DNA from 2 places in the Burkholderia sp. BCC1972 genome. Region 2 is predicted to be linked to the other one. Evidence: riboswitches for the same ligand, from Rfam matches in the RefSeq annotation. Region 2 holds a riboswitch; the other holds the start of a gene.
The links. A riboswitch is a leader RNA that binds a small molecule or an ion and turns the genes downstream of it on or off. The one in region 2 is predicted to bind FMN.

Region 1: it holds a riboswitch for FMN, as region 2 does, so the genes downstream of both, ribB (3,4-dihydroxy-2-butanone-4-phosphate synthase) here and U5798_RS28700 (6,7-dimethyl-8-ribityllumazine synthase) in region 2, are expected to answer to the same signal.

The regions. Positions count from the first base shown of each region.
Region 1 covers NZ_CAJPGH010000016.1:85,973-95,144, forward strand. The annotation lists gene U5798_RS22450 (LacI family DNA-binding transcriptional regulator) at 1-813, shown strand, start outside; gene U5798_RS22455 (xylose isomerase) at 958-1,959, shown strand; gene U5798_RS22460 (TIM barrel protein) at 1,997-2,824, shown strand; gene iolG (inositol 2-dehydrogenase) at 2,892-3,878, shown strand; gene U5798_RS22470 (HAD family hydrolase) at 4,067-4,753, shown strand; gene ribB (3,4-dihydroxy-2-butanone-4-phosphate synthase) at 4,824-5,534, opposite strand; FMN riboswitch at 5,653-5,801, opposite strand; gene U5798_RS22480 (XRE family transcriptional regulator) at 5,988-6,674, opposite strand; gene U5798_RS22485 (MFS transporter) at 6,892-8,067, opposite strand; gene U5798_RS22490 (LysR family transcriptional regulator) at 8,215-9,147, shown strand.
Region 2 covers NZ_CAJPGH010000025.1:77,474-86,645, forward strand. The annotation lists gene U5798_RS28670 (ABC transporter substrate-binding protein) at 1-789, shown strand, start outside; gene U5798_RS28675 (LLM class flavin-dependent oxidoreductase) at 860-1,954, opposite strand; gene U5798_RS28680 (ABC transporter substrate-binding protein) at 2,016-2,984, opposite strand; gene U5798_RS28685 (serine aminopeptidase domain-containing protein) at 3,282-4,199, shown strand; gene U5798_RS28690 (MarR family winged helix-turn-helix transcriptional regulator) at 4,196-4,627, shown strand; gene U5798_RS28695 (sialidase family protein) at 5,082-6,527, shown strand; gene U5798_RS28700 (6,7-dimethyl-8-ribityllumazine synthase) at 6,596-7,102, opposite strand; FMN riboswitch at 7,169-7,325, opposite strand; gene U5798_RS28705 (TonB-dependent receptor) at 7,690-9,172, shown strand, end outside.

The DNA of each region.
Region 1 (9,172 bases), on a different contig from region 2:
CGGCTCCAGCAGGCGCTGCAGCGCTCGCTGCAAATGCTCGACCGGCGCGTGGTCGTGCACCGGACGATCCTGCCCGCCGCGGATGACGAACGCGCCGCCGCGCAGATCGAACGGCCCGCGTACCGGCGCGCGGCGCTGATCGTCACCGCGCGCGACACGGCCCGCGTGCGCGACGCACTGGCCGGCGCGATCGCGCGCGGCGAGACCGTCGTCACGATGGTCACCGACATCGGCGGCATCGATCGCGCGCACTTCGCCGGCATCGACAACTACCGCGCCGGACGCACGGCCGGCTACTACATCGGCCGCCTCGCGGCGCGCCCCGGCCGCGCGCTGCTGCTCGGCGGGCGCATGGGCTACCGCGCACACGCCGACCGGATGGCCGGCTGCCGCGACCAGCTCGCCGACGCGTTCGCCGCGATCCGCTGCGACGACGAGCCGGTCGAAACACTCGACCAGGACGACCGCTGCTACCGCGCGGTGACGAAGGCGCTGCAGGCGCACGACGACGTGGTCGCGATCTACAACAGCGGCGCAGGCTCGGCCGGCATCGAAGCGGCGCTGCGCAAGGCCGGCGCCATCGGGCGCGTCGTGTGGATCGGCCATGAGATGATCGACCAGCACCGCACCTTCATCGAAGCCGGCGCGATGGATCTCGCAATCGACCAGGACCCGGACGGCCAGGCGATTTCCGCGCTGCAGCACGTGCTGCATGCGTGCGGGATCGTCGAACAGCCGCCGCCGGGCGACCCGGTCGAGTTCCGCGTGTTCTGCCCGGCGAACGTGAGAACGAGCACGTACCTGCAGCCCTGAATCCCGCCGTGTAACGCGCGGCGTGCGCCTGGCGAAAAAATCGACCGCCGCATGGGCGATTTTTCGCCAACGCCGGGCATGCAGCCTGTGCCGCTCATCCGTACATTGGACAGCCATCCGCAGGACATCCATGGACAGGAGACGATGGCTGAACCGATCCTCATCGGCGTGAACCTCGACGGCGTGCTCGAACACGACGGCCTGCCGCCGCCCACGCCCGCCGAACGCTTTCGGATGATCGCCGGCGCCGGCGTGTTCGACTACGTCGAACAGAACCCGGTGCGCGGCGAAGACCTGTCGCCGTACTTCGCGCTGGTCGAGCGCCACGCGCTGCCGATTCGCGTGATCGGCGGCATCTGGTGCGCGGGTCGCGACGAAGCGCACGTCGCCGAGATCGTCGACGCGGGCGCGCGCTTCGGCAGCACGGTGCTCAACTGCCAGTTGTTCGCGCATCACGCGGACGGCCACCCGCTGTCGGACCGCGAAGTCGCCGATTTCTACCTGCGTACCTATGAACGCGGCGAGCCGGTCGGATGCCTGCCGAGCCTCGAAGTGCACGTCGACATGTGGAGCGAGGATTTCGCGCGCGTGGCGCGCGTCGCGCAGCACGTCGAGCAGGCCGGCGCACCGTTCCGGATCACGCTCGATCATTCGCACCTGCTGTTCAAGATCGGCAATCGCACCGAACTCGACGCATCGGGCCTGCGCGAACCAGCCGACGGCGGACGCGCGCTGCTCGACCCGGCTTCGCCCGCTGCCTTCTACACCGACTGGATCGCGCGCGGCTGGGTCCGGCATGCGCATGCGCGCAGCGTCGCGCCGAACAATCCCGACAATCGCTGGATGCGCCGCGCGGACGGCCGGCCCGGGCGCGGCATCCAGTACCCGTTCGTCGCGCCTGCGCCGGGCGCCTATCACGGCGAATGGCACGCGGCATCGCTCGACACGTGGAAAGCCGCACTGCGCCAGTTGCTGCATGCGCAGGTTCACACGCAGCCGACGCCGCTCGAACAGATCAGTTGCGAGTTCATCCCGTTTCCCGACTACGGCGGTGGCGCCCGCTATTCGATCTTCGACAACAACGTCGCGTGTGCGCACTGGCTGCGCGACACATGGCAGGCACTCGCCGCGCGCACCGGCACCTGATTCGAACCCACCCCACTCGAGCCCCAAGGACAGAACGATGACGCAAGCCTTCCACTTTTCGCTGAACCGGATCAGCGCGCCGCGCTTGCCGCTCGACCGCTACGTCGCGATGTGCCGGCGCCTCGGCGTCGACACGATCGAGATCCGCAACGATCTCGACGGCGTCGAGATCGCCGACGGTACGCCGGCCACCGCCGTACGCGCGACGGCCGAAGCCGGTGACGTGACGATCCTGACGATCAACGCGCTGCAGCGCTTCGAGCAATGGAACGCCGAGCGCGCGGACGAGGCGACCGCGCTGGCCGACTACGCGGCGCAGTGCGGCGCGCGTGCGCTGGTGCTGTGCCCGACCAACAGCCGCGGCGACACACGCAACGCGGACGCGCGCCACACGGATCTCGTAAAGGCATTGAAGGCGCTGAAGCCGATCCTCGAAGCACGCAACCTGCTCGGCTTCATCGAGCCGCTCGGCTTCGAGGAATGCGCGCTGCGCCGCAAGTCGGATGCGGTGAAAGGCATCTACGACGCAGCGGGCGAACAGGTCTTCCGGCTCGTGCACGACACGTTCCACCACCACCTGTCCGGCGAGGACATCTTCTTCCCGAACCTGACGGGCCTCGTGCACATCTCGGGCGTCGAGGAACACGACCTGCCGGTCGACCGGATGCGCGACGGCCACCGCGTGCTGGTCGGCCGCGCCGACCGCCTCGGCAACCTCCGGCAACTGCGCGAACTGCTTGCACGCGGCTACCGCGGCGCGTTTTCGTTCGAACCGTTCGCGAGCGAGATCGCCGAGGCCAGCGACATCGAAGACCGGCTGCGGGCGAGCATCGACTACGTGCGCGGTGAACTGGCGGATCACTGATACATCACCAGGACACGCTGCCGGCACACGCGGCGTGCCGACAAAACCCAATCAACAGGAGAACGGAATGATCGAATTCGCCTTGTTCGGCGCGGGCAGGATCGGCAAGATCCACGCGGCGAATCTCGCGCGCCATCCGGGCGCGAAGCTCAGGTACGTGATCGACCGGCATGCGCCGTCGGCCGAGGCGCTCGCGCACGCGCACGGCGCGCAGGTCGCCGACCTCGAGCGCGCACTCGGCGACGCGTCGGTGCAGGCCGTCGTGATCGCGTCGAGCACCGACACGCACGCGGACCTGATCGTCGCGGCCGCGAACGCGGGCAAGGCCGTGTTCTGCGAGAAGCCGGTCGACCTGACCGTCGAACGCGCGCGCGCATGCGCGGACGTCGTGCGGCGCACCGGCGTGACCTGCATGATCGGCTTCCAGCGCCGCTTCGACCCGACGTTCGCGGCGCTGAAGGCACGCGTCGAGCGCGGCGAAATCGGTGCGCCGGAAATGCTGGTCGTCACGAGCCGCGACCCGGGCGCGCCGCCGGCCGACTATCTCCGCAGCTCGGGCGGCATCTTCAAGGACATGCTGATCCACGACTTCGACGTGTTCCGCTGGATCCTCGGCGACGAGGCGCAGACGCTGCACGCGACCGGCAGTTGCCTGACCGACCCGGCCGTGCACGAAGCGGGCGACATCGATTCGACCGCCGTGACGATCCGCACGCAGCGCGGGATGCTGTGCCAGATCAACACGTCGCGACGCGCGGCCTACGGCTACGACCAGCGCTTCGAGCTGCTCGGCAGCCACGGGATGCTGCAGGCCGGCAACGTGCGGCCTACCGAGGTGAGCGCATGGCTCGCCGGCGGCATCGCGACCGACGTGCCGGAGCCGTTCTTCCTCGAGCGCTACCGGCATGCATACGCGGCCGAGATCGCGCACTTCGTCGACGCGCTGCGCGACGGCACGCCGGTCAGGACGACGATCGACGACGGGCTCGCCGCGCTCGAGCTGGCCGAAGCCGCGATGACGTCGTGGAAAACGGGGCGCGTGATCGCGCTGTGACGCGACAAACGGCGGCGGCCCGGTCACCCGGGCGGCCGCCATCGGGCGACCTGTGCCTCGGCGGCACGACATGTGGCACCCGCACGCCCGTATCGGGCAAATTTGCCGAAACGCCACGCGGCGCGCGCGCGAAAGCACGTATGATGGCGAATTGATCGGCGTCGCCGGTCTACCGCATTTTCATCACCATGCTCGATCACCTCATCTGCGACTGCGACGGCGTGCTCGTCGACAGCGAAGTCATTGCCGACCGCGTGCTGCTTGAAACGCTGTCCGCCACGTTCCCGAACCTCGATTTCGAAGCCGCCGCGAAGTCGGCATTCGGCCAGCAGACGTCGCGCTTCCTCACCGGCATCGAATCCCGCTTCGGGATCGAGATGCCCGCGAACTTCATCGAGACCATCGAGCACAACATCGAGGTCGCGCTTGCGCGATCGCTCGCGCCGATCTCCGGCGTGCGCGACGCGCTGCTGAAGGTCACGCTGCCGGCGGCCGTGGTGTCGAACAGCCGGCTCGTGCGCGTGCGCAATTCGCTGAAGCGCGCGTCGCTCACCGAGATTTTCGGCGAGCGCGTGTTCAGTTCCGAGCAGGTGGCGCGGCCGAAACCCTACCCCGACGTCTACCTGCACGCGGCGCAGACGCTCGGTGTCGTGCCGGAGCGCTGCATCGTCGTCGAGGACAGCGTATCGGGGTTGAATGCCGCACGGGCGGCCGGGATGAAGACGATCGCGTTCGTCGGCGCGAGCCACATCCCCGACAACTACGCGGACGCGCTGCGCGCGATGGGCATCACGCGGATCATGCGCAAGATGGACGAACTGCCGGCGCTCGTCGAAGCCGGCATGCGCGGCGAATTCGGCGACGTGCAGTCCTGATGTTCATGCCGGCCGGATCGGGTCGATCCAGCCCGCGACGGGTGCACGAACGCACCCGCCTTCCCGTCGCTCAGGCCGGTTCGCAGCAGCGTTCGCGCGCGGCCGCCAGCGCCTCGCGGAATTCGACGAGCTCCGCGATCGTCAGCATCGGCAGCCCGTGGCGTTGCGCGAAACGCTCGACGTCGTCGCCGCGCGTCATCGTGCCGTCCGGATTCATCAGCTCGCACAGCACGCCGGCCGGCTTCAGGCCCGCGAGGATCGACAGGTCGACCGTCCCTTCGGTGTGACCGCGGCGCGCGAGCACGCCGCCCGGTTGCGCACGCAGCGGAAACACGTGGCCGGGGCGCACGATGTCGTGCGGCTTCGCACCTTCCGCGATCGCCGCCCGGATCGTCGTCACGCGATCGGCCGCCGACACACCGGTATGCACGCCTTCGCGCGCTTCGATCGACACCGTGAACGCGGTGCCGTTGCGGCTTTCGTTGGTCTGCACCATCGGCGGCAGTTCGAGCGCGCGCACGGTGTCGTCGGTCAGGCACAGGCATACGATGCCGCTGCACTCGCGGATCAGCAGCGCCATCGTCTCGGGCGTGATGCGCTCGGCGGCGACGATCAGGTCGGCTTCGTTCTCGCGGTCGTGGTCATCCTGCAGCACGACCGCACGGCCTGCGCGCATGGCGTCGAGCGCAGCGGCGATGCGCGGCGGCACCGGTTCGGAATCCAGCAGCGGGAGATCGGCAAAGGCGTCGGCGGGCGCCGACGAAACGGACAACAAGGACATGTGAAACGCTCCTCGCAAATTCGATTTGGGCGAAAAACGTTTCAGGGCATTGCAAACAGACAGAACGGCAACCCGCTTCGCGTGCATCGCGAAGCGGCCCTGACGGACATGACTATCTGCACATCTTCTCTCATCCGGACTATGACCGTCGGCTCTGGCATTCGACCAGATCTGCTGACCCCGCGCGGATGCGCGGGCGCTCGCGGGCTCGCCGGCTTACGCCGACCTACCGCCGGTGGGGAATTTCACCCCGCCCTGAAGACGCACTGATTGCCGGACGGGAACACCCCGTCAGCGGCGGGCCAAGCATACAACAGCTGTGCACGAAGCGCAGCGCACCACGCCTGAAACCTTACTGACGACTCGGTCAAACGGCATCGTCCGAACGGCCGACCGCCCGACGGCGCTTCCACGCGACAACGGGAAGGCGGCCGTTCGGTCGCGCCGGCACGGTCAATGAGCCGCGTGCGCCGCGTCGGGCACGAGCCAGCGCGGCGGCACCTCGGGGCTCACCGTCACACGGAACGCGCGCGCTTCGCGGTCGCCGGGGTTGCGCAGGCTGTACGGCTGGTCGGCATCGAACACGATCGCGTCGCCGGTCGCGAGCAACTGGCGGCGGTCGTGCACGCTGACTTCGAGCGTGCCTTCGCTGACGACGAGGTTGATCGTCGTGCCGGGCGCACGGCGCGCGCCGGGCTCCGTATGCAGCGGCGCGATCCGCAGTTCGTGGAATTCGGCCGCGGCCGGCTCGCCTTCCGGATACAGCGCGCGCGCCGAGAAACGGCCGTTCGAGCTGACGACGCGCGATGCGCGTTCGGCCGCCAGGTGCTCGAAGCCGTTCACCGCATGGCGGCGCAGGAACGCAGCGACCGACACCTTCAGCGCGGCGGCGATCTTGCAGAGCACCTTAATCGACGGCACGCTGCGCGCCGATTCGATCTGCGCGAGCATCGCGCGCGACACGCCGGACAGCCGCGCGAGCGCATCGAGCGACAGCTGCCGCTCGGCGCGCAAGCGCGCGAGGTTCACGCCGACGACCTGCTCGAGGACGTCGAGCGATGCGGACGCGCCGCGCAGGTCGGCCGCATTGCCGGACTCGAAGGAAGACACGTCGCGCACGAGCGCCAGGGATGAAGACATAGCATTGCCTCCGGGCCGCCGCGCGGCCCTGCATAGGGGGTAAGCCGGGATCGGAATCGCGTTGCGCCAGCCTTGGCGCGTATCGAGACGCTATCACCCGGTCTTGCACGGGCAAACGAAGTTATCTTCACACCGTTATCAGCATCGCGGAGGAATACGTTTCTCGCGAACCTTTTCCTGCCGCTATGGCGTCGCCGTCAGCGCGCCGCGGCGACGCTCACTGCGCCGCCGGTGCCGCGCCGCGTGCCGGGCCGCGCGCGTCGAGCCGCATCGCGAGCCACGTGACGACGAGCGCCGCGAACGTCACCGCGACGGCGACCCAGGGCAGCGCGTCGAGCGCGAAGCCGTGTTCCAGCGCAAGGCCGCCGAGCCACGCGCCGCCCGCGTTGCCGACGTTGAACGCGCCGATGTTCAGCGTCGACGCGAGATGCGGCGCGCTCGCGGCCTTCTCGACCACGCGCGCCTGCAGCGGCGGCACCGTCGCGAACGCGGCGATCCCCCACACGAATACGGTGACGGCGGCCGCGACCGGCAGGTGGCTCGTCTTCGCGAACACGGCCATCACGGCCATCAGCGCGACGAGGATCGCGATCAGCGACGGCATCAGCGCACGGTCGGCGAGCTTGCCGCCGAGCGTGTTGCCGACCGTCAGCCCGGCGCCGAACAGCACGAGGATCAGCGCGACCGCGCGCGGCGAGTAGCCCGACACGGTCTCCAGAATCGGCGCGATGTAAGTGAACACGACGAACACGCCGCCGAAGCCGAGCACCGTCATCAGCAGCGCGAGCCACACCTGCGGCTCCTTCAGCACGCGCACTTCGTGGCCGAGGCCCACCGGCCCGCTGTCGTGGCGGTTCGGCACCAGCGCGGCCACGCCGCCGAGCGCCAGCACGCCGAGCGCGGCGACGATCCAGAACGACGCGCGCCAGCCGAGCAGCTGGCCGACGAACGTGCCGAACGGCACGCCGAGCACGTTCGACAGCGTGAGCCCGGTGAACATCAGCGCGATCGCGCTCGCGCGCTTGTCGGCCGGCACGAGCGACGCGGCGACCACTGCGCCGATCCCGAAGAACGAACCGTGCGCGAACGACGTGACGACGCGCGCGACCATCAGCATCGCGTAGCCGGACGCGGTCGCGCACAGCACGTTGCCGACGATGAAGATCGCCATCAGCAGCTGCAGCGCGGCCTTGCGCGGCATGCGGCTCGTCAGCACCGCGAGCAGCGGCGCGCCGACCGCGACGCCGAGCGCATAGCCGGTGACGAGCAGGCCGGCCGACGGCAGCGACACGGCGAGGTCGTGCGCGACTTCGGGCAACAGGCCCATGATGATGAATTCGGTGGTGCCGATGGCGAAGGCGCTGATCGCGAGCGCCAGTAACGGAATGGGCATGACGTTCTCCGGAAGGCGGCGGCCACGGCGCCCGGTCGGTGCCGCACCGCACAAGAAAGCGGGATGTGCGCGCATTGTCCCGAAGACGCCTATATTTGATAATTGGCGTGGCATTTGAACCATTTTCAAAAATTTCTGGAAAATCGCATGGACCGACTGGGCGATATCCGGCTGTTCGTCGAAGCCGCGGAGCTGGGCAGCCTGACGGCCGCCGGGCGCAAGCTGAACCTCACGCCGGCCGCCGCGAGCGCGCGCCTCGCGAAGCTCGAGGCGAAGATCGCGACGCGGCTGTTCGAACGCTCGACGCGGCAGTTGCGGCTCACCGACGAGGGCAAGCTGTACCTGAACTGCTGCCGCCAGGCGCTGCAGGCGCTCGACGACGCGGATGCGATGCTGCAGGAAGGCCGCAATGTCGTGAGCGGCAAGGTGCGGCTGTCGTCGACGTCCGATTTCGGCCGCCACCAGTTGCTCGACTGGCTCCACGAATTCACGACGCTGCATCCGGGCGTCACGTTCTCGCTGACGGCGTCCGATTCGTCGTCGAACCTGTGGCAGGACGAGATCGACCTCGCGATCCGCTTCGCCGCGCCGCCCGACGGCGCGCTGATCGCGCGCCGGCTCGCGACCAACCGGCGTGTGCTGTGCGCGGCGCCGTCGTTCGTCGAGCGCCACGGCACGCCGGCCGATCCGTATGATCTGGCCCGCTTTCCATGCAACGTGATCACGATCGCGTCCGGCCCGATGAACACGTGGCATTTCACGCGCGGCGACGAGGTGCAGATCCACACGGTGCCGGTGTCGACCGCGTTCGAGACCAACGATGGCGGCCTCACGCGCGAATGGACGCTGCGCGGCCACGGCATCGCGCTGAAGTCGCTGTGGGACATTGCCGACGACGTCCGCGCGGGCCGGCTGCGCGTGCTGCTGCCCGACTGGCGGCACCAGGACGCGCCGCTGCACGCGATCTATCACAGCAAGCGCTACATGGCGCCGCGCGTACGCGTGCTGCTCGACTTTCTCGCCGAACGCTTCGCGCACGAGGAAGCCGCGCTCGACGACCTGCTGAACGCGTGCCGCTGACCGTGGGCACACTGCCATCGAGGGG
Region 2 (9,172 bases):
ATCCGTGCCGCAGCCGCTTACCGCTGGGTGCGCGACGGCGCGTTCACGGTCGCGATTTCGCCGCATGCGCCGCCCGTGTCGACCTACGCGACCGACGCGCGCACGGTGGTCGGCGCCGATCCCGACTATGCGCAGCTCGTCGCCGACGCGCTCGGCCGCACGCTCGTGCTGGTGCCGATCGCGTGGGCCGACTGGCCGCTCGGGCTGACGTCCGGCAAGTACGACGCGGTGATTTCGAACGTCGGCGTCACCGAAAAGCGCAAGGAGAAGTACGACTTCACGACCTACCGACTCGGGCTGCATGGCTTCTATGTGCGCACCGCCAGCCCGATCGCGAGCATCGCCGAGCCGAAGGACATCGCCGGCCTGCGGATCATCACGGGCGCCGGCACGAGCCAGGAGCGCATCCTGCTCGAATGGAGCAAGCGCAACGTCGCGCAGGGGCTGAAGCCGGCCGAGCTGCTCTATTTCGACGACGACGCGACGGCGCGCGTCGCGCTGCTGTCGGGCCGCGCCGATGCGGAGCTGAACCCGAACGCGTCGCTCGCATACGAGGCCGCGCGCACCGGCAAGATCCGACGCGTCGGCGTCGTCAATGCGGGCTGGCCGGCCAATGCCGACGTCGCGATCGCGACGCGTCGCGGCAGCGGGCTGGCACCGGCGCTGACGCTCGCGACGAATGCGCTGATCGGCAGCGGCCGCTACGGGCAGGCGCTGGCGCGCTGGGGTTTGCAGAGCGAAGCGATTGCACGCGCGGAGACCAATCCGCCGGGGCTGCCGTCGTTCTGACGAATGAAGGCAAGCGCCCCGGCATGCCGCGAGGGACATGCCGGGGCGATTCGGCGTGCGGCTCGTTCGTCTACGCCGGCACGGCGGCCTGATGCCGGTCGAGTGCCGCAACCTGCGCATGAATCGCCGGAATCAGGTCGCGCCCGTAGGCCAGCGCATCGTCGAGCGGATCGAAGCCGCGAATCAGGAACGTCGACACGCCGAGCCGGTAATACGCGCCCAGCGCCCGTGCGACCTGTTCCGGCGTGCCGACCAGCGCGGTCGAATTCCAGCGCGCGCCGGTCAGGTTCGCGACACCCATCCACAACCGCTCGTCGAGCACGTCGCCCTGCGCGGCGGCCGCCATCAGCCGTTGCGAGCCCGCATTCTGCGGCGCGTGCCCGGCGATCGGCTGCCCGTTCGCGACGCGCGCCGCGCGCACGCGCTCGCGGATCGCCTCGGCCTTTTCCCATGCGGCGGCTTCCGTATCGGCGACGATCGGCCGGAACGACACGCTGATCCGCGGCACGCGGCCGAACGGCGCGGCGGCGGCCCGCACGCGTGCAATCTGCTCGCGCACCGCGTCGAGCGGCTCACCCCATGTCATGTAGACGTCCGCATGCTCGCCCGCGACGGCCAGCGCGGCCGGCGACGATCCGCCGAAATAGATCGGCACGTGCGGCTGCTGCGCGCTTTTCACGAGCGCCGACGCCCCGCGCAGCCGGTAGAAGGCGCCGTCGTGATCGACCGGCGCATCGGCCAGCCAGATCCGCTTCAGCACGTCGAGATATTCGCCGGTGCGGCGGTAGCGCGCATCGTGCGGCACGAAATCGCCGTCGCGCTGCAGGTCCGCGTCGTCGCCGCCCGACACGACGTTCAGCGCGAGCCGGCCGCCGCTGAACACGTCGAGCGTCGCGATCTGCCGTGCGGCGGCCGACGGCACGATCACGCCCGGCCGGTGCGCGAGCAGGATGCGGATGCGCTCGGTCGCGGCAGCCGCGAACGACGCGACGATGAAGCCGTCCGCCGCGTTGCTGAAATGGCCGACCAGGACCTGGTCGAAGCCGGCGGCCTCGTGCGCCTGCGCGAAGCGGCGCACGTAGTCGGGCTGGACGGCCGCGCCGCCCGGTACGTCGACCTCCGCGCCGGGCGTCGCGGTGATCATGCCGATGATGTCGACTGGCATGTCGGAATGTCCTCGGGTACGTCGATCGGAAATCGGGGAAATCGTCGGAATGGCCGCGCGGTCACTGCGCCGCTGCCGTCTTCTGCGCCGGCACGGCGAACGCGCCCGCATACGAGCGGTCGAGCAGCTTCGCCGTGTCGTACGCGTTTGGAATCACGCCGGCCTTGTGCAGGAAGTCGGCGGTGTTCTGCGCGTCCTTCGCGGCCGTATCGTCGACCGGGCCGACGCGCTGCTTCGCGTTGTTGAGCCAGCGATACGCGACGTCGGGCTCGAGCTTCGCGCGTTTCGCCCACAGGTCCGCATACTCGCGCGGGTGATTGTCGACCCACTGGCGCGCGGCCACCACGCGCCGCAGGAAGTCGGTGATCTCGGCGCGCTTGTCCGACGCGGCCTGCTCGTTCGCGGCAACGAAACTCAGCGCGGGCATCAGCCCCTGCGCGGTCGTCACGGGCCGTGCGCCCTGCCGCAGCGCAAGCGTGCTGACGAACGGCTCCCACAACGACACGGCGTCGACCGAGCCGTTCGCGAACGCGTTGGTCGCATCGATCGGCATCAGGTACGCGTACTTGACCGAATCGGCGCGCAGGCCTGCGTGTTCGAGCGCGCGCAGCACGAGTTGCTGGCTCCACGCGCCGCGCCATACGGCGATGGTCTTGCCCTGCAAGTCGGCCACGGTGCGCACCGGCGAATTCTTCGGCACGAGGATCGCGACGCCGTCGAGGCTTTGCCGCGATACCGCGACGACCTTCACCGGCGCGCCGCGCGCAGCCAGCGTCAGCAATGCGGAATCGCCGAGGAAACCGACGTCGATCGCGTTGCCGTTCAGGCTTTCGGCAACCGGTGCGGCCGCCTGGAAGTGCTTCCACTCGATCGTGTAAGGCAGGTCCTTCAATACGCCGGACGCCTCCATCGAGGCCTGGATGTTGAAGTAGTTCTGCTCACCGACGCGCAGCGTGACGGTGTCCTTGGCAATGCCCGGCTGCGCGGCAAGCGCCAGCAAGAGCGCCGTGACGATTCGGCTCGACAACATGATCTCCCGGAAGGTTGGCGGGCGGCAGCGCGATGGCGCCGCCGCGTGGTCCGCCATGCGCGACGGCCGGCGGAACGGATTGAACCGGTGAAGATACGTCGATCGGCTTCATGAGACAAACGCAATATTCTGCTTTGTAAAGATGCAAATATTTTATGAAGTGAACTCGGACGCGCTGTGCGCGGACCAGTCTCGGCCGCCTGCCGTTCGAAGGAATCCTCGACAGATATTTCGCGCACGAAATAAATCCCGGACTATATTTCGCATGCGAAACAACTACCCGGAACGAGGATGGCCATGACCGCCGAACCCATCGAGTTTTCCGCCGCCGACGGTTACACGCTGCACGGCACGCTGTGGTTGCCGGACGCCGCGCCGCGTGCGCTGGTGCTGATCCATCCCGCGACGGCCGTGCCCGAACGGCTGTATGCGGGCTTCGCGCGCTTCCTGACCGAACGCGGCTTCGCGGCGCTGACCTACAACTACCGCGGCATCGGCGCATCGCGGCCCGCCCGCCTGGGGGCGTTGAAGGCCCGCATGCGCGACTGGATGGAGCTCGACGTGGGCGCCGCGACCGCATGGGCGCGCCAGGCGCATGAAGGGTTGCCGCTGCTGGCGGTCGGCCACAGTGTCGGCGGGCATGCAATCGGGCTGTCGGGCGCCACCACGCACCTGCGCGCGGCCGTGCTCGTCGCCGCACATGCAGGCAGCACGCGGCTGATCGCGCAGGCGGTCGAACGCCTGAAGGTGCGGCTGATCCTGCGCGTGCTCGGCCCGCTGATGTCAGCGCTGCTGGGTTATGTCCCCGGCAAGCGGCTCGGGCTCGGCGAGGATCTGCCGGCCGGCGTGTTCCGCGAATGGAGCCGCTGGACGACGCTGCCGCACTATTTCTTCGACGATCCGACGCTCGGTGCAGCCGAGCGCTTCTCGAAGCAACGGCTGCCGATCCTCGTACTCGGCTTCGACGACGATCCGTGGGCGAACCCGGCTGCGATCGGCCTGCTGGTAAGCTATCTGACCCGCGCGAAGGTCGAACGCCGCCAGATCGATCCGCGCGCGGCGGGCAGCGGCCCGGTCGGGCACATGGGCTTCTTTCGCAGCCGGCCCGGCACCGTGCTGTGGCCCGATGTCGCCGACTGGCTCGTGCAGGCACTCGACACGCCACGCACCGCGGGCCGCCCCTCCCTTTCCATTGCAGCCGGGAACCCAGCTTGAGCGAAGACCGACGACTGTTTTTCATGTTGAACATCGGCCAGCGGCGCGTGCAGCGCTGGATCGACCGCAAGGCCGAAACCGAGACGCGCGCGAGCGCCGCGCAGGCCGGCGCGCTGTTCTGTCTCGCGAAGCAGGATGGCGCGCTGATCGGCGAAGTCGGCGCCGCGCTGCAGCTCGCGCCGTCCGCGATGACGGGCCTCGCCGACCGGATGGCGAAAGCCGGCCTCATCACGCGTCATGCCGATTCCGACGACGGCCGTGCAACGCGGCTGTACCTCACCGACGAAGGCCACGCGGCGCTCAAGCGCGCACGCGTGCTGCTGCGCGAACTGAACGGCAAGCTGTGCGACGGGTTTTCCGACGACGAACTCGATGTCGTTTCGCGCTGGCTGCGCGCGTTGCAGGACCGGTTCCCGGCGGAGCGCTGAACGGCACGTTGGCCGCCGCAACCGACTCGCGCCGGCATCAATCGAAAGCGATTGCGATTCGTGTTTTCGATTCGATTTTCATGTCGTCGCGACGGCAAAATTTGCGTTGCCGACACACGCCGCCGGCAACGCTTTCCGGCTACCGACTGTTACAAAAAACTGCCTGTCGCGCGGCATTCGAATCACCTACATTGCAATCCACTTCGACACATTCGTCGCATGCCCGGACTGGCCTTCCCGTCGGGTCGACATCGCAGACACACCCGACAAGCAATGAGAATGAAGAGGAGTCTTAACCGATGTGCTGGCGGGTTCCAGCGCACGCGGATTGCGATCGCTGAAACGGCATCCTGAACGACACGCAGCAACGCGCGCGGCACGATTCGTCGCGCCCCGGCTCGCGTGGCCGCCTCGTGCCGTGCCTTCGCAGCCGCACGTCAACGAGGAGCAGTCCATGCGACGCACGATCGTGTCCCCTTCGCTTGTCACCCGTTTGTCCGCCGCGATGGCGATGGCCGCCGCTGCCGCGGCGCACGCCGAGCCTGTCGTCGTGTCCGGCCCGAGCCCGTTCGCCGCGTGCACCATCGGCGGCCCCGGCACCAACTACGTGAATGCCGAAGTGGAACCGTGGCTCGCGGTCAACCCGGCGAACCCGACGAACATGATCGGCGTGTGGCAGCAGGACCGCTGGTCGAACGGCGGCGCGCACGGGCTCGTCGCCGGCTACACGTTCGACGGCGGCGCGACCTGGGCGCGCACGCCGCAGCCGTTCAGCGCATGCGCGCCGGGCGGGCTGAAATACGAGCGCGCGTCCGATCCGTGGGTGTCGTTCGGGCCGGACGGCACCGCGTATTCGGTGTCGATCTCGTTCAACCAGTCGAACAACGGCAACGCGGTGGCCGCGTCGGTCTCGACCGACGGCGGACAGACGTGGAGCAGCCCGGCCGTGCTGATCGCGAACGACGAACCGACGACGCAGTTCTTCAACGACAAGGAATCGGTGACGGCGAACCCCGTGAAGGCCGGTACTGCCTATGCGGTATGGGATCGTCTCGAACTGCCGAACGGCAACCCGTACGCGAACCTGCACACGAAGGCGTACCGCGGGCCGACGCTGTTCTCGAAGACGACCGACGGCGGCAAGACGTGGACCGCTGCGAAGGTTATCGTCGACGTGCCGTCGCGCCAGCAGACGATCGGCAACCAGATCGTCGTCGATCCGAAGAGCGGCACGCTATACGATTTCTTCGACCTGATCCAGCCGCCGTTCAGCAAGGCGGCCGGCAAGGTCGCGTTCATCAAGTCGACCGACGACGGCGCGACGTGGACGAAACCGCAGGTGATCGCGGGGCTGCAGACGGTCGGCGTCACCGATCCGAACACCGGCGAACCGGTACGCACCGGCGACATCATTCCGGAACCCGCGATCGATCCCGCATCGGGGCAGCTCTACGTGGTGTGGCAGGACAGCCGCTTCAACGGCGGCAAGTACGACGAGATTGCGGTATCGACGTCGAAGGACGGCGGCGCGACATGGAGCACGCCGCAGCAATTGAACACGCCGACCGGGCGCCCCGCGTTCAATCCGTCGGTGCGCGTCGACAACACGGGCGCCGTGATGGTCACCTACTACGACTTCCGTGACCTGCTGGCCGGCAACACGACGACGCTGCCGACCGGCTTCTGGCGCAAGATCTCGCTCGACGGCGGCACGACGTTCGCCGACGAGCGGCGCGTCGGCGGCCCGTTCGACATGAAGCTCGCGCCCAACGCCGAAGGGTTCTTCATCGGCGACTACCAGGGGCTCGACGTGCTCCCGTCATCGTCGTTCCACCCGTTCTTCGTGCAGACCAGCGCGGGCAACCTGACGAACCGCACGGACGTGTTCTTCGCACCGTGACGCGACGCCCGTAGCCATGCCGCCGCGCGACACCCTGCGTCGCGCGGCGGCATTCGCACCGCAATGCGTCAGGCAGCCTGCGGAATCGCGGCGGCCACGGATTCCGCCTTCAGCGCGGCGACCTTGCCGATCGTATCGACGCATGCATGCGCGAGTTCCGCGCCCTTCACGAGGAAGTGCTCGTGGAAGTAGGCGACATGCTCGGCGCCGTGGAAATGATGCGGCGTCAGCACCGCCGACAGCACCACCACGCCGGTTTCGAGCTGCACCTGCATGAGACCGGAAATCACCGCCTGCGCGACGAAGTCATGGCGATAGATGCCGCCGTCGACCACCAGGCCGGCGCACGCGATGGCCGCGTACTTGCCGGTGTTCGCGAGCAGCTTGGCATGCAGCGGGATCTCGAAGGCACCTGCCACTTCGAAGAAATCGCAATCCGCCCGGCTCAGGTTCGCGTTGGCGAGCCCGTCGACGAACGCGTTTCGGCACTGGTCGACGATCTCCTTGTGCCAGCACGACTGGACAAAGGCGATACGCGGCGCGGCAGTTTGGGAGGGGGAAGCAAGTTGGGTCATCGATAGGTCCTGTGTGAGTTGAATGGGCGCACAGGGACAAGCCGCGTACCTTGCGTACGCAACGAACCCCGCTCTCTCTCATCCGGACTTTGACCGTCGGCCCCGGAATCGAACCGGGTCTGCTGACCTTGCCATGCACATGCGTGCCGGCAAGCGCTCGCGGGCTACGCGCAATCGCGCGATTACCGCCGGTGGGGAATTTCACCCCGCCCTGAGAACGTTCGCGGCACATCGGCCGCGCCGGAAATCTATCACAGTCTCGTCGTGTCGGCTCTTCGACGTCGCCGCTCGCGTCATGCGCCCGACGCGCCCCCGGTCATTTCCCGCAATCCCCCTCCGCTCCAGCCGCCCTTTTCACCGATCTGACAGAAACCCCACGGGAACCTGCCTGCCGGCTTGGAATTTGAAATGATATAACATATCATTTCGCGAGCTCGTTCGCCTGACGCCGTTCCACCGTGGTGGCCGAGTCTCGCCGAGCGATGTTCCAGCGGGTCACTGCGCGTCAGCGACGCAACAATATATCGTATCCAGCCGTGATCCGCATCGCTCGTTATCCGATCCCGATTCCAACCGATTCACCGACCATGCGCGACCTCCCTCGTTTACCGCTTCGCCCGCTCTCGCCCCTTTCGCTGATGCTGCTCGCCGCCGTCGCCCATGCGCAGACCGAACCACCCGCGTCGTCGAACCCGGCGCCGGCCGCCACCTCGCTCGCACCGATCTTCGTGACCGCGAACCCGCTCGGCGACACCGAACTGATCGCGCCGACCGTGCAGCTCTCCGGCGATGCGCTGACGCGCCGCCAGGCCGATTCGCTCGGCGAAACGCTCAACGGGCTGCCCGGCGTGTCGACCACGACCTACGGGCCGATGGTCGGCCGCCCGATCATCCGCGGGATGGATGGCGACCGGATCCGGCTGCTTCAGAACGGCGTCGCGGCCTACGACGCGTCGTCGCTGTCGTATGACCATGCGGTGCCGCAGGATCCGCTGTCGATCGAGCGCGTCGAGATCGTGCGCGGCCCGGCCGCGCTGCTGTACGGCGGCAACGCAGTGGGCGGCGTGGTCAACACGATCGACAACCGGATTCCGCGCGAAGCGATCGAAGGCGTGACGGGCGCGCTCGACGCGCGCTACGGCGGCGCGAATTCCGTGCGCGCCAGTGCCGCGCAGGTCGAAGGCGGCAACGGCCGCTTCGCGTTCCACGTCGACGCGTTCGACCGCGAAACGAGCAAGCTGCGGATTCCCGGCTACGCGCGCAGCAGCCAGCAACGTGCGGTCGACGGCCCCGACACGCCGCAGCCGGAAGGCAACGTGCCGAACAGCGACGGCCGCGTGCACGGCGGCGCGGTCGGCGCGTCGTACACGTGGGCCGACGGCTTCGCGGGCCTGTCGTACAGCGGCTATGAATCGAACTACGGCTCGGTCGCGGAAAGCGACGTGCGGCTGCGGATGCGGCAGGAACGCCTTGCGTTCGCGTCCGAGGTGCGCAACCTGAGCGGGCCGTTCACGAAGCTGAAATTCGATTTCGCGTACACCGACTATCGCCACAAGGAAGTCAACAACGGCGAGACGGCGACCACCTTCCGCAATCGCGGCTACGAAGCGCGCATCGAGGCGCGGCATCGCAAGATCGGCCCGTTCGAAGGCGCGATCGGCGTGCAGTTCGCCCAGAACACGTTCTCCGCGCTCGGCGACGAATTGCTCGTGCCGTCCACGCGCACGAACAGCGTCGCGCTGTTCGGCCTCGAGGAATGGCAGGTCGTCCCCGCGCTGAAGCTGAGCCTCGGCGGCCGCTTCGAGCACGTGAAGGTCGACCCCGATCCGGCCGGCGTCGAGAAATTCGCGGGCGCGCAGCCGCGCGACTTCAACGCGGGCAGCCTGTCGGCCGGCGCGCTGTTTTCGCTGACACCGGTATGGTCGGTCGCGGCGAACGTCGCATACACCGAACGCGCGCCGACCTTCTACGAGCTGTATTCGAACGGCCCGCACGATGCGACCGGCCAGTTCCTGATCGGCAACCCGAACGCATCGAAGGAGAAAGCCGTGTCGACCGACCTGTCGCTGC